Regions from separate parts of the Dehalobacter sp. DCM genome, predicted to be linked through region 1. Evidence: predicted binding sites of a transcription regulator. Region 1 holds the regulator's gene; the other holds the start of a gene.
What was found. Region 1 encodes NrdR, which represses ribonucleotide reductase genes. Its sites were predicted from a motif close to CACNANATNTNGTG; they were not measured.
Positions count from the first base shown of each region.

Region 2: the regulator NrdR is predicted to act here: its motif matches at 4,902-4,915, upstream of LPY66_RS19620 (vitamin B12-dependent ribonucleotide reductase).

Region 1 covers NZ_CP092282.1:997,192-1,004,902, reverse strand. Annotated here, with positions in the region: gene LPY66_RS04930 (anaerobic ribonucleoside-triphosphate reductase activating protein) at 1-671, opposite strand, end outside; gene LPY66_RS04925 (ribonucleoside triphosphate reductase) at 688-2,811, opposite strand; gene nrdR (transcriptional regulator NrdR) at 2,947-3,405, opposite strand; gene LPY66_RS04915 (hypothetical protein) at 3,671-4,456, shown strand; gene metH (methionine synthase) at 4,683-7,711, opposite strand, start outside.
Region 2 covers NZ_CP092282.1:4,200,821-4,208,531, reverse strand. Annotated here, with positions in the region: gene LPY66_RS19635 (uroporphyrinogen decarboxylase family protein) at 1-806, opposite strand, end outside; gene LPY66_RS19630 (GntR family transcriptional regulator) at 822-1,526, opposite strand; gene LPY66_RS19625 (cobalamin B12-binding domain-containing protein) at 1,531-2,172, opposite strand; gene LPY66_RS19620 (vitamin B12-dependent ribonucleotide reductase) at 2,424-4,745, opposite strand; gene LPY66_RS19615 (zinc-ribbon domain containing protein) at 5,086-5,385, opposite strand; gene LPY66_RS19610 (DUF1294 domain-containing protein) at 5,672-5,947, shown strand; gene LPY66_RS19605 (HD domain-containing phosphohydrolase) at 6,209-7,258, shown strand; gene LPY66_RS19600 (DUF1540 domain-containing protein) at 7,368-7,514, opposite strand.

The sequences.
Region 1 (7,711 bases):
GTACCACGCACAGAGCAGTTTAATATCTTTCCTATTTCCTTAAGCCAAACCTCAGAGTAACCCTCATAGATCATGCCATCCAAAACTGCCTGAGGTGGCGGTGGCTGATGGAATTGCTGCAGTACCCACGTTGTTTCAGACTCGAGAAACTCCCTGATCGCATGCAGATCTTCAATGGGATGCCACACTGGAAGCACCGTTGTTCTGAATTCATAGGGGATCCCGCTATTTTTTATCCAATTAATCGTACGGGTTATCATACTGCCGCTGTTCGCGCACCCGGTCAACGCGTCGTATTTTTCAGGGAGGCATTTGACATCCATCGCAATATAGTCTAAATACCCAGCGATTTCCTGAAGTTTTTCCAAATTACTTCCGTTTGTATCGAGTTTTACTTTGAATCCAAGCTCTTTGATTTCTCTGACGAAAGGCAGCAGATCAATCGATAGCAAAGGCTCGCCACCGGTGAGACAAACACCATCCAATAAGCCCTTCCGGGATTTCATAAATGCAACCACAGCAGACGGAGAAGTCTGAGACTTCTCCGTGATATGGACCAAAGAGGGATTATGGCAATAGCCGCACCGGAAATTACAGCCGCCGAAAAAGACCGTTGCTACAATATGCCCGGGATAATCCACTAAAGAAAATGGTTCTAAATGCATCAACATATTATTCACCAAAGTATTATTTCGCTACACCATCGAAAAGACTTGGCGTTACGCCGGCAATTCGGTACTTAACGGTTTGATGTTTCTCTTCTTGTTTGCCGGGATTCATTGCGGAAATCGGACGATAAAATCCGGTGACACGGGTCATAACTAAGGTTTCTCTGCCACACTCCGGGCAGGTAAAATGTTCACCCTTGAGATATTTATGATTCTCACAAATACTGAAGGTCGGGGTTAGGGTGAAATAAGGCAGCTCGTAGTTTTCAAATACCCTGCGCACTACCGCTTTCGCAACGGCAAGATCATCCAGACTCTCGGCCAGATAACCGTGGAGCACAGTCCCGCCGGTATACAGTGTCTGGAGGTCATCCTGCAGTTCTACGGCTCGGAAAAGATCGCTGGTATAGCCCACAGGCAGATGCGTGGAGTTGGTATAATACGGTTCATTATCACCCGCAGTGATGATATCCGGATAATCTTTCTTATTGATCCTGGCTAATCGGTAACTGGTGCCTTCAGCCGGCGTAGCTTCCAAATTATATAGATCGCCGTCCTCTTCCTGGAATTGCTGGATTCGATCACGCATGTAGTTGAGTGTTTCCTTGGCAAAATTCTGTCCGAAAACAGTGGTAATGTCGTCAGCATCGCTGGTAAAATTGCGGATAGCTTCATTCATTCCAACTAAACCGATGGTGGAGAAATGGTTCGTCCAATATTTGCCGAAACGCTTTTTGATATCTCTCAAATAAAACTTGGTATAAGGATACAAGCCGTTATCTGTTAAAATTTCCAACGTTTTGCGTTTGGTCTGGAGTGAGCCGCGCGCAATGTTCATATGATTATCAATCAACGCGATGAACTGATCCCAATTGCCTTTAGCCAGATAGCCATAAAGCGGAAGATTCAAGGTAACCACCCCAATACTTCCAGTCAATGGATTCGCACCAAAAAGACCGCCGCCGCGCTTTCTAAGCTCACGGTTATCCAATCTTAAGCGACAGCACATACTCCTGGCATCCTCCGGATTCATATCGGAATTGATAAAGTTGGCAAAATACGGTATGCCATATTTATCTGTCATTTTGAAAATCGCTCGGGATACCTCGCTGTTCCAGTCAAACCCCTTGGTAATATTATACGTCGGAATTGGGAAGCTGAAGACATTGCCATCGGCATCGCCTTCCAGCATGACTTCACAGAAAGCGAGATTAATGATATCCATCTCCGCCTGATAGTCCCGGTAAGGTGTATCCAAGAATTTGCCGTTGATAACAGCCGGCTCGTCTTTAATTGCCGATTCGCCGGCCCTTACATCGAGCGTAATATTGAAAAACGGAGACTGAAAGCCCACCCGGGTTGGAACGTTGACATTGAATATAAATTCCTGAATACCTTGTTTTACTTGGTTATAATCTAGATTATCAGCTCGGACAAAAGGAGCTAAATAGGTATCAAAACTGGAAAGGGCCTGAGCACCGGCAGCTTCCCCTTGCAGCGTATAAACGAAATTAACAATTTGGCCCAGTGCCGAACGAAAATGCTTAGCCGGATTGGATGTCGTCTTGCCTTCAGCTCCTCTGAAGCCGACGAGTAGAAGATCTTTAAGATCCCAGCCAACACAGTAGGGCGCAAGATCTCCCATATCGTGGTTATGTATGGCTCCGGAGTCATGCGCTTTACCTACTTCTGCAGGCAGCAGGGATTGCCAGAAAGCATTTGTTGCTTTGCTGGTGACAAAGCGATTCAGACCCTGAACTGAAAACCCCATGTTCGAGTTTTCTTTGATTTCCCAGGTCCCAAGACCCAGGTATTCAGAAAATAGTTTATTATTATCGTTTTTCGCGTTTTCCTGGTTGCGAATAATTTCATGTTGGAAGCGATACCGGATATAGGCTCTGGCCACATTCGTATTCCCTGTATGCATGAGGATGTCTTCAACTTTATCCTGAATCAGTTCGATCGGAAATCCTTCGTTCTTACTGTAAACCGCTTCGAGTTCAAAAAGTACTCTGTCAGTAACAATTTTTGCCCAATGCGAGACATTTGGTGTTTCAGTGGCAATGAACGCTTTTTCAACCGCTTTCAAAATCTTTTCCTGATTAAATATTTCTCTTCTTCCATCCCTTTTCATAACATACATGGTGTATCCTCCCGCTTCTCTATATTTTGTAAATAGGCAAACCTAAAGAATACTGAGTGATATAATGGTTTGTATCACTGTAAATACCTTGTTCTCATCGTGTTCGACTTGGCGTGTAAATGAAGTGCCAGAAGTTTACTTGCGTCGTTTTACCAGTCCGTTCAATTCTTCCATAAACTTCTGAATATCTTTAAACTGCCGATAAACCGAAGCAAAACGAATATAGGCAATCTCATCGATTTCAAACAATCGTTTCATGACGGCTTCACCAATAAGTTCACTGGGTACTTCACGATCGTTCAAATCGCGCATTTCTCTTTCGATATCGGTAGCCATTGTTTCCAATTGTTCAGCGGAAACCGGCCGTTTTTCGCAAGCCCTGTTTAAACCAGACAAGAGCTTATGCCGAGAAAATAGTTCCCTTCGACCATCCTTTTTCACAACACTCAATTGGAAATCTTCATATCGTTCGTATGTCGTAAATCGTTTGGTGCAGACATCACATTCCCGTCTGCGTCGGATAGCTGTTCCTTCCTCGATCTGCCTGGAATCCAGTACTTTAGTATCATCACTCTGACAAAAAGGACAGCGCAATACCCTCATCCTTCCTATAGCTGTAGTATCAACCTATATATTGTATATGTTTTATTTTACCAATACTATATCTAGTAAGCAATAGCTTTCTAAGGCGTTTTTATCCAAATAATTGCCGATAGATCGATTATGCTTACGTTTTGCTTTCTTTTTGGTATTGACGATTATTTACACTTAAATTTATGGTGTACAAACACACAACCCCATATGGCGCATATGCTTTAATGTAATTATTTACCATTATAACCACAAGGAGGAAATTATTATGGCTCTTGAACAATCCTCTTATCTTATACAAAAAGCAGCTCCGATTATTATGAGAGAGCTCCAGCCCTACATCACAGCCAAAATTAGCCCTTTTCTAACAGAAAAAGTCGGTATCCCTCTGGCTAAAAGAATAGGACTTCCGCTGGCTAAAAAGGTTGGCATCCCTCTCGCCCGCAGAAGCGGAACATTTTTGTTTAACCGTGTCGCTTACCCCATGATTAATAACGTGCTGTTTAAAGGAAATCTTTCAACACTTCTCGGAGTTCCTGGAACGCCCGTAAAGACACTGCCGTCAAATTTATCAACCCTAGTGCCAACTTCCGATTCCTCCAATCCGCCATCCCAGACGACATCCTCTGATCAGCCGCTTCAGGAGTCAATTCAATCCGTAAACAAAAAAGGTCTAGCCCGCATTTTTAGTTCGCGAAAAAAAGAAAACAAAAAAAATAAACGCAAGGATACAAAAAATTCTAAAACAAGGCACAACGCTGGGCCTTCGGGAAATTCAGGGCTGTTCGGAAGAAGAAACAGAAACACGCTGCTTAACTACAGCAATCATTTTCATCTCCCATCGGAAATACCAAATCCAATAACGAGTCCACCAACGAACCCGGGAACGCATTCGGTTAATCAGCATCAGCCATCACAGGTTCCACACTTTCCTCCAGCGCCGGAACAGCCAAATTCACCGATTTTTCATGAATCACAGGGTTTAGGTCCTAACGTGGATACGTCTTATCAATCCAGTCTGTTTAGCAGAAGGCGCTATAATTTTGACTATTAAACAAATTCAATGCTATGACAATCAGCAAATAACCTGTCACAATAAGAAAACACCTATAAAACATCTGAATCCACGACTTTAAGGCTGATCATAGCTGCCAATGCTGGGAATATTATAAAAAAATACGATCGAACAAATGAATAATAAAAAAGACCGCCCTCAAATCACTTGCAAGATTAGGGACGGTCTTTGATTATACCTCAATTTGTTGGCAACTTATAGAATATTACCGTAAAATATTGAAAATCCTGGCATTGGGATGTGAAAAAACAACGGCAGTAACCGAAGCCTCCGGATCCATCATCCAACTCTCCGTTAGTTCCAGCCCAATATCCTGCGGTTTGAGAAGCCTGAAAAGTTTGCCCTGTTCCTCCAGATCCGGGTATATTGGATAACCCGGTGAAACCCGGATACCTTGATATGTTATGGGGCGTTTCCCTGCTGAACCATTGGCGTTGGTTAACGTTGTGCGCATCTCTATGCCCCAAGCTTGGCGTATAATTTCATGCATTTTTTCCGCAAAACTTTCGGCTAGTTCCAGTGCCAGCACTTGAAGCAAGAAGGATTTTAAATACTCCCCTTCTTCCTTGTAAGCATGCGCCTTTTCCCTGATACCCTTGCCGGCTGTTAGCGCAAAGATACCGATGTAATCCGAATCCGCGATGTCTCGCACCGTTCCGTTGCCTATAATTTCAGGCTGTGGCCTGATAAAGTCAGCCAGACACAGACCTTTTTCCCCATTCGCTTTGTGCTGTCGCGGAAAGCGCAATTCCTCCAGAACAGATTGGCCGTCCCTGGAATCAAGAATGCAAATGGAATTGCCTGCAGCGTATGCAGGGTAAATGGCATAGACACCATGGACGGTGATCAATTTCTTCTCAGCAATTTCCTTAAGAAAATCCTCGACAATACACAAATATTCTTCGAACCTGAGCTGGTTCTGATCGTGTGCTTGTGCTGCAGCCAGCGCTTGGGCCGCCGTATTCAATTCTTCTTTCAACAGGTGATGCGGATTTCTTTTGACCCCAAGATAACGTCGGAGGATAAAGGGCAAATCAAGCGCTGGTATCAGTTCTTCCAGCGGATAATCCCGCATAAGGTAACGATCCGTGCTCTGCGGTCGATATAGCGGAAACTCCCACGGGTTTGCTGTATGGTCGGTTGACTCCTCCAAATCGGTTTCCGGAACGGGATCAGGCGCTTTTTCATTAGCTGCTGTTACTGTTTTTATACGCGTTTGGGTCTCCGCAATTGCCGTATACTTAGCGTGGGGGTTATTTTCACTATTTTTCATTACGTGATTAAGTAAGTTTAGACCGTCCATCGCATCCCGGGCATAAAGTACCGGTCCGCCGTATAGCGGTGCAATCCTTTCCTCGGTATATTTTCGGGATAATGCCGCTCCACCGAGTATCAAAGGCAAGGCTATACCGGCAGCCTGCAGATCTTGAGCCGTCAAAAGCATCTGCTGTACCGATTTGACAAGCAATCCGGATAGCCCGATAGCATCCGGCTGTTCTTGTTTTGCCGCCGCAATCAATTGCTCAGAGCTGACTTTGACCCCCAAGTTGATAACCTGATAACCGTTGTTTGATAGAATGATTTCAACTAAATTCTTTCCGATATCGTGAACATCGCCTTTGACCGTAGCTAAAAGAATCTTGCCTTTAATTGCTTCTTCCGCTTTTGCCATATGCGGTTTTAAAATGGTCACAGCCGCTTTCATGACCTCGGCACTCTGCAGGACCTCGGCGACGATGAGTTGGTTCTGGTTAAACAGCCTTCCAACTTCCTCCATTCCTTTCATCAGCGGACCATTGATAATATCCAGCGGTGTGTATTTCAGCATTGCCTGCTGCAGGTCGCTTTCCAGCCCGCTCTTCGTTCCTTCAACGATATACGAGGCTAACCGCTCTTCAAGTGTAAGCGTCGCTATTGATGTCTTTTCTACGGTCTGTTTCTCCCGGTAGTAATCCGTAAAAGCTTTTAATGTCTGTTCATTTGTAGTTAAAAGCAGCTCCGCAGCCAGTTTCCGTTCTGCCTGCGGAATGGATGCATAGCGTTCTAACTTTTCGGCATTGACGATGGCATAGTCTAATCCGGCCAGCGTATTATGATAGACAAAAACAGCGTTCAATACTTCTCTGCCTGCGGCAGGCAGACCAAACGAGACATTACTGACGCCCAGGATCGTTTTGCATTCCGGGTATTTTTTCTTAATCAGACGAAGTCCTTCGATTGTTTCCACAGCTGAGCCCAAATAATGAGTATCCCCGGTGCCAACCGGGAAGGTCAGCGGATCGAAAATAATGTCCGCAGCGGATAGTCCGAATTGGCTGACCAGCAGGTTATACGCGCGTTCGGCAACTGCCAGTTTTCGTTCTCTGGTCAGTGCCATCCCCTGTTCATCGATCAACCCGACAACGACAGCCGCACCGTATTTCTTCACTAGCGGCACAACATCATTAAAGCGTTCCAATCCGTTCTCCAGATTGATTGAGTTGATAATTGCTTTACCCTGGACCATACGAAGTCCTGCTTCTAAAACCTGTGGATCCGTCGTATCAAGCATCAATGGCGCTTTGACCTTATTGACAACCTGCGGGAGAAAACGGATCATATCCTGAAGCTCATCACGGTCGGGATTAGCGACACAAATATCAATAACCTGAGCACCCTTCTTAATCTGGTTCCGAACAATCTCCGACCCTTCTTCATACCGTCCCTCAGCAATCAACTCCTTAAATTTTCTAGAGCCAATCACATTCGCTCTTTCACCCACGATCAGGGGACGGTTTTCCTCTTCAGGCCAGAGTGGTTCCAGCCCAGATACACTGCTTTTCAGAGATAACCCGGTTGGGCGCGGTTTGCAGCCTGATAAAGCCCTAGCCAATGCCTGAATATGCTTGTCAGTGGTGCCGCAGCATCCGCCTGCAATATTGAGCCACCCATTTTCAGCGAAACGGGTCATTTTATCTGCGAACTCTTCCGGCGTTTGCCGATATCCCCCTTCTTCGTCAGGCAGTCCCGCATTCGGATAACAGCTAACTGCACAAGAAGCTATTCCCGCTATCGTTCTTAAATGACCTGTCATTTGGTCTGCCCCGCTCCCGCAGTTCATCCCTACCGCAAGCGGTTTTAAATGTTCGATAGAAATATATAACGCTTCTATATTTTGTCCGGCAAGCATCGTGCCTGTTGGTTCAATGGTTACTGATACAATTAGCGGAACACCACGACCGACCTCAGCTGCTG
Region 2 (7,711 bases), 1.3 Mb from region 1:
TCAACGTTGCCTTCGAACAGGATCATGATATTATATCCTTTGCGTATCAGCGTCTCCACCAGGGCGTTGTATGTAGGATAATAGAATTCTTCAAAATCCCGCCTGTTAAGTAAGCCTGGAAGATGAAGCGGCAGCAGCAAATGGTTTGTATTATACGTTTTTCGATGCATTTCCGCCTGATCCAGTATAAGGTTATTCAATACGAGGCAAGCCTCTTTTACAAGCTCAGGAACACTATGGAGATCCAGGAGCAGTTCCTTAGTCCCTCGAAGAAAATCAGCAAGAAAATCTAAGGGGCTTTCGATAATCAGCATATTAAAGTGCATTCTGCCGCTCAAAGTAAGGTTCGTAAAGATCTTGTTTTCATCAGACAATAACTTATCTATAAATTCAAGACTTTCAATAAAAACCTGTGTATTGAGCTTACGCGTATATAACCGTTGGAGGCATGTTGAGTATAAATATTGTAAAGGTTCACGGATTAAGGCCGGGTACTCTGTGCGTTCCATGATGGTGATGCTTTTTCTGACATAAACGTTTTTCTTGATCTCGCACCAAGCCTTATTACCAAGCTTCGTATAAAGCGGGTTATCCCCAGAATGTATACCCATACCAAAGGTGCATTGAAAATCATCATAAGCTGACTGATAAGCAGCTTCTATCCGAGAATTGACATCGTTCCCAGGCAATGCAAATTTACCCATTTGATTTTCATAATAGGCTTTTATCCAGAAATGATTAGCAAGCAAGAATGTCGGGATTCCTGAAACGGATTTTTTATCAAAATCTTGTTCAAAAAAACTCATATGCCATTCTCCCGTTTATAGTACAGCCTCGGCTTGGAGCTTCAGAGCATCGCTGAGAATATAGTATTCACTATAGCTCAGCAAGGAATTGTCTTCGGAGGATACGATCTCCTGTGTGATGAGAAAAACCGGATCCCCGGAATGGGTATCAAGATGTTTGGTTAATTGGTTATTGGCTCTGACGACATGGATATTCAGCTTTTTCGCTATTTGAAAATGAAGTTGTTGTTTCTCCATAACGTTATGAAAATTTGCAAAATTAATGATATCTTCGACGATAGGGTTTCCTTTTTTATAGGGCATATAGATGAGCGTATATTCAACTCTTTTCTCTTTGGAACGATAAACTTTTCGCACCCGAATAACTTTTTCATCCGATACAATCTGCAGTTTTTCTATGAGTTTTTTCGACACGGGGATAAGTTTAACATCAATGAGTTGAATACTGTCTATTTGGACGTTGAGGTTCTCAATCTCGTCAAAAACAAGCTGGTATGTTTTGCCTGAAGGTTTGCACACAAAATTGCCTTTGCCGGGAATACTATAAATAAAGCCTTCATTTAATAACAGAGCAAGACTTTTTCGCAGCGTTGTCCTACTCACCCCATACTGAGCAGATAGTTCATATTCCGGCTGCATGATATCGCCGGGTTTCAAGTCCCCGTTGCGTATTTTATTTTTTATGTCATTAACAATATCGATATATAAAATATTCCCCATTGAATCATGCCTGCCCCTTCGATTTCATCCATTCCACGCAAAGCTTAGCTCCTTCAACAGCATCCAGGGAATAAGCGTCCGCCCCCAATTGTTTAAAGAGCTTATCATTGATGGAGGCACCGCCCACAATAATAAATAAATCCTCCCGTAAGCCGGCAGCAGCAATATTGTTGATGACTTTCTTTATGTTGCCGCCGGTCATTGTAAGGACACCGCTTATGCCAACGATATCCGGTTTTTTCTTTTTTATTGCTTCTATGAATTTTTCACTGGAGACGTCTACACCCAGATCGACCGTCTTAAAGCCTGCCGATTTAAGCACGCTAATAAAAACATCTTTCCCTACATCATGAATGTCCTCATAAATGGTTCCGACAACAACCGTTCCCAGCGCGGAACCATTGGCCTTTTTAGGAAATGACATCCCTTTGAGCTTCATAACCTTTTTAATTAACTCCCCGGATACGATAAGGTCAGCAATATAGTAGTCACCTATTTTGTATTTTTCGCCAACACGCTGAAGTCCCTTGCTCAGGTAATCATATATGTTATATACATCCACGCCCTGTGCCAGGAGTGTGTTGACGTGTTGGATAACCAAATCCTCGTTTAGTTCTTCTACGGCTTTAATTAATAATTCTTCCATATTAGCTCCTAAACAACAGTATTTTCGTTAATTGTATTATAGCATTGAATAATTTTTTCTGGAATAAGGTTCAACGGGCTTGTCTAAAATATAAGAAAGCGATATCGGCCAGCTGTATTTAGCCGAACGATATCGCCGCGAATAGAAGAGTTGTAGATTTAATCTTACCCGGGAGAAATGTCATTTCCTCGTTATTAAGAAAGAGCGACACAAGACTCCCATAGTGATCTTAGATAAAAAGTCTGTGTGGTTTAACCGCATTTGGAGTAGCCGCAGTGGATACAGACAACACAGCCGCTTTCGTGGTTCACTGGCATTCCGCAGTCCGGGCAGGCATTATCGATAGCCACAGCGACCTGAGCTTTTTTTATAACCGCTTTTTCCGTTTTTTCCAAACCGGGAGATACATGCTCTTCGGCCTGATTACGGCGAATAATGGCGGTATTGCCGTTGGCACCAATATCCTTATACTTGCGGATAACACGGGCAATGGCATCCGGACACGAGGTGACGTTCACACCTTCTTTGCGGATACATGCCGGACAGCGGATCCCCCGAATCTGTTCGATAATCGCATCCACGGAAATACCGGAACGCATAGCAATCGAAATCAAACGGGAAGTAGCTTCTGACTGGGAAGAGCAGCCGCCTGCTCTTCCGGTATTGGTGAACACTTCACAAATACTTTTTTCGTCGGCGTTGACACTAACGTAAAGATTGCCGCAGCCGATTTTTATTTTTTCCGTGACGCCAACGGTTACCGGCGGACGAGGACGAGGCACAATTGTCTCTTGCGGTTTCTTTTTGGAGATTTCCTCCGCTTCCTGACAAGAAGAAAGTGGAGGGGTAGTGGTTTCTTTTGATTTTTCGCAGTCCTTTGTACCGGCAGAGAGAACCTGCTGTTCCCGGCTGCCGTCCCTATAGACCGTAATACCTTTACACCCCAATTCAAAAGCTAAACGAAAGGCTTCGGCAACATCATCTCGCGTCGCGGAATTGGCGAAATTGATTGTCTTGGATACGGCATTATCGGTATACTGCTGAAACGCAGCCTGGATCTTAATATGCCATTCCGGTTTAATTTCCTGAGCGGTGACAAAGATATCCTGTACCCACTGGGGAACTTCCGTCAAGCCGGATACAGTTCCACGTTCAGCAGTTTTAGCCATGAGTTCGTGGGAGTAAAACCCATATTTACGAGCGTATTCTTCAAAAAGCGGATTGACCTCGATCAGTGCTGTGCCATCCATTACTGTCTTGGTATAAGCGACAGCAAACAGAGGTTCAACGCCGCTGGAGGCACTGCAAATCATGGAGATGGTTCCGGTCGGGGCAATTGTCGTCAACGTGGCATTACGCAGTTTGATTTTGCCATCATACATCGAACCTTTAAAATTGGGGAAAACGCTGCGTTCCTTTGCCAATCGTTGTGATTCGATGCGCGATTCTGTGCGAATAAACTCCATGATCTTCTCGGCATAGGCGGCACCCTCATCCGAGGTATAAGGGATTTTCAGCAAAATTAACAAATCGGCGAAACCCATAACGCCAAGTCCGATCTTGCGGTTGCCTTTTACCATTTTTTCTATGACTGGCAGCGGATACTGATTCACATCGATCACGTCGTCCAGGAATCGGGTGGCCAGTCGGGTAATATAGCCAAGACGTTCCCAGTCGATAGCCGGCTGACCATCCTTTTCGGTTATCATCAGCTTTAGATTGATCGAACCCAGATTACAGGCTTCATTGGGAAGCAAAGGCTGTTCACCGCAGGGGTTGGTTGCTTCAATTTCACCCACTTTTGGGGTGGGATTATCTCGGTTCATCCGGTCAACGAAGATGATGCCTGGTTCTCCGTTTCGCCAGGCGTGATCGACAATCTTCGCAAATACGTCTTTTGCCGGGAGCTGACCAACTTCTTTCCCGGAATGCGGATCGATCAGGTCATAATGCGAATTCGCTTCTACCGCCCGCATAAAGGTCTCGGTAACAGCGACGGAAATATTGAAATTATTAATATCTTTATTGTCCTCTTTACAGCGGATAAATTCCAGGATATCCGGATGATCGACCCGAAGGATCCCCATATTAGCGCCGCGCCGTGTTCCGCCCTGTTTTACAGCTTCAGTTGCGGCATTAAAGACTTTCATAAAAGAAACAGGGCCTGAGGCCACACCGCCAGTTGAACGAACCATGCTGTTTTTTTGGCGAAGCCTGGAAAAATTAAAACCGGTACCGCCGCCGGATTTGTGAATAATGGCAGCATTTTTCAGGGCATCAAAAATATCCTCCATGCTGTCTTCAACAGGAAGAACAAAACACGCGCTGAGCTGACCTAAATCACGCCCGGCATTCATCAAGGTAGGAGAATTCGGCATGAATTCCAAATTAGCCATAGCCGTATAGAACTCCCGAGTCAGATCTTTGATCGCCTTTTCATTGATGCCATAGTTTTTTTCTGCACCGGCCACAACCGAAGCAACCCGATAAAACATGGCTTCCGGCGTTTCGTATGTTCCGTCGTCTTCCTTCTTTAAATATCTCTTTTCCAGGACGACTCTGGCGTTAGGCATAAGGTTTGTTTTTTCCCAGTCGTTCCAATTTTCCCTGATCTCTTCCAATATCTGTACCTCCAGTTTCTTATATAATGTCTGGCTATTTGCTCTTAAAGGGTTCCGTGGCCATGCTTATGTATGGTTACTACAAATAGTACCTATTAATAATATCAGCACTATATCTAGTAGTCAACGGCCAGTCTGGGGCTTCAGGGTGCATTATCCATTATTAGTGATGAGGTTATGCTGTTTCTTTTAATTTTTCTTAATGTGACACAATTTCCCAAAAATATTCTGATCAAACATAAAAAACCCTCTTGGATGAATTGCATCCAAGAGGGTTTGTTAAATCCTAAGATTACCAGTTGTTTCTGGAACGGGGTTGGTAACAGTCACGGCAATAAACAGGTTTGTCACCGGTCGGTTGGAAAGGTACTGTGGTTTCTTTGCCGCAAGATGAGCATACAGCAGGGAACATTTCACGCTGGGGGCGTGAATAGCCACCATTTCTGTTCTGAGCTTTTCTGGCAGAACGGCACTCGGGGCAACGACCTGGTTCATTGGTGAATCCTTTTTCTGCGTAGAATTCCTGTTCTGAAGCAGAGAAAACGAATTCACGGCCACAGTCTTTACAACTTAGAGTCTTGTCATTATACATAAATGACCTCCTAGATTTATTACCCGCTTTTTTGGAAGTTGATTCGACGACTTCCCAGAGCCAGCGGCAATCGAGAAGGTCTTCTTATTCCTCTAAATATGAACGAGCAATTATTAGTATAACCAAAAATATGCAAATTGTCAAAGAAAAGTCAAAATTATCTTTCAAATCTGGAAATAATTGTGCTGTACTATTTTTTGGAAAGACAAGGATGCCCCAAGATTGACACCTGGGGGTTTTACTAATCATAATTGTTATTGAAGTAATCATAAGAGAGGTTTAGAAAATGGACGCCGGAAACATTATTTGGATTTATTTCTCAGTTGTCAATCTCATCGGATTTTTTATGATGGCTTATGATAAGCTTAAAGCAAAACAAGGCGGGTGGCGTGTACCGGAGGTTCGTATCTTCTTGATCGGTTTGATTATGGGAGCCTCAGGCATTTATGCGGCGATGCATGTACTTCGACATAAAACGCAGCATAGAAAATTTGTCATAGGAATCCCCCTGATCATTGTTCTGAATGTCCTATGTTTGATTTACCTGCTGCAAACAATATAAACATATTTCGATAAAAATGAAAAAATTTTCAAAATTAAGGTATTTTATGGGTGTAAATTAATGGCAAAATGATGTATAATGAAGAAAATTCCAAATTGAAAAGAGAATACAGTCAATGAGCCATAAACGTCGAAATATTTATCGTAATATTACATATTATGTAGAATTATCCGCCATGTTGTTGTATATTATTAAAGGTGACAAACACTTCGTGAATTTTGCTCCGAGATATCGACATTTTGGAGGTTGAAAACGATTAATATGGACAGTTTTATTTCAAAATCAAGAATACTCATCGTTGATGATAATTCTGTCAATATCCTTTTGCTAGAAAAGTTACTCAAAATGTCTGGCTATACACAGATCATCTCGACAACGGATTCCAGAACAACCCTGGATTTATATCTGCAATACCATCCAGACTTGATTTTGCTGGATTTAAAAATGCCTTATCTCGACGGATTTGAAGTTATGGAGCAATTGAAGAATATCAAGGAAGAAGATATCATTCCCATCATTGCAATGACGGCTTATGATGAATCAGAATACAGACTAAGGGCTTTTATGGCAGGTGCGAGAGACTTTATAGGAAAGCCCTTTGATTATGCAGAAGTCCTGATCCGTATAAAAAATGTATTGGAAATCAGGATAATGCATAACGATATTCGAGAAAACAACCGCAGGCTGCTGGATAAGGTAGAAGAGCGAACCAAAGAACTTCAAGGGTTACAGGTGGAACTGATCAACCGTTTGGCACGGGCTGCGGAGTTTCGGGATTGTCAAACAGGTAATCACATTACGCGGATGAGCAAATATACATATGAGTTAGGAAAAGCATACGGACTACCGGAAAACGACTGCGAATTAATCTATCATGCCAGCACGCTGCATGATATTGGGAAAATAGGTATACCGGATGAAATATTACTTACGCCCTCAAAGCTTAGTCCGGACGAATGGGAAAAGATGAAAACCCACACCGTTAAAGGGGCACAGATCCTGACGGGCAGCACAGCGGAGATGCTCAGACTTGCAGAACAAATATCGCTTTATCATCATGAGAAGTGGGATGGCAGCGGTTACCCATTTGGCCTAAAAGGGCAGGAAATTCCTTTGGTAGGCCGAATAACAGCGATTTGTGATGTTTTTGATGCCCTTATCTCAGAGCGGCCCTATAAAAAAGCGTGGCATAAGGAAGATGCTGTAGCTGAAATAGAGAGAGGAAGAGGAACTCACTTCGACCCCTATCTTGTAGACCACTTTCTGAGAATCGTACCGGTTATTAATGAGATTACCGATATTTACAATTAAAATTCTCCCATTATGACGAAATACGCGATCCACTGAGGGTTTTATTGACCTCTTTCACGGATCGCGTTTTTATTCAGGGATTAATTTTATGCCTTCAGTGAATTTGATTTCATGGTTTGAAGGTATCACACTGCGTTTCTTCCGAGCCCTGAGATACTTTAACGCCGCTGTTGTGATTGATCTGAATCATAGGGGCGTCGCACATAACATCGTGATTGTATTGACATTCGGTAACCGTGCATTTAATGGTTGGCATGGATTTCCACCTCCTATTGCTGAATAACTTAAGATTCATTAGTTATTATGGATTAAATATAAATTTCTATGTGTAACTAACTGTGGTGGAAATCAATGGTAAATTTCTCCGCATATATTAATACATCCAATATATTTACGGGAGTATGACCATGTGTAATATGCGGTATCCTTATCATCATAATTTGTACTATAACC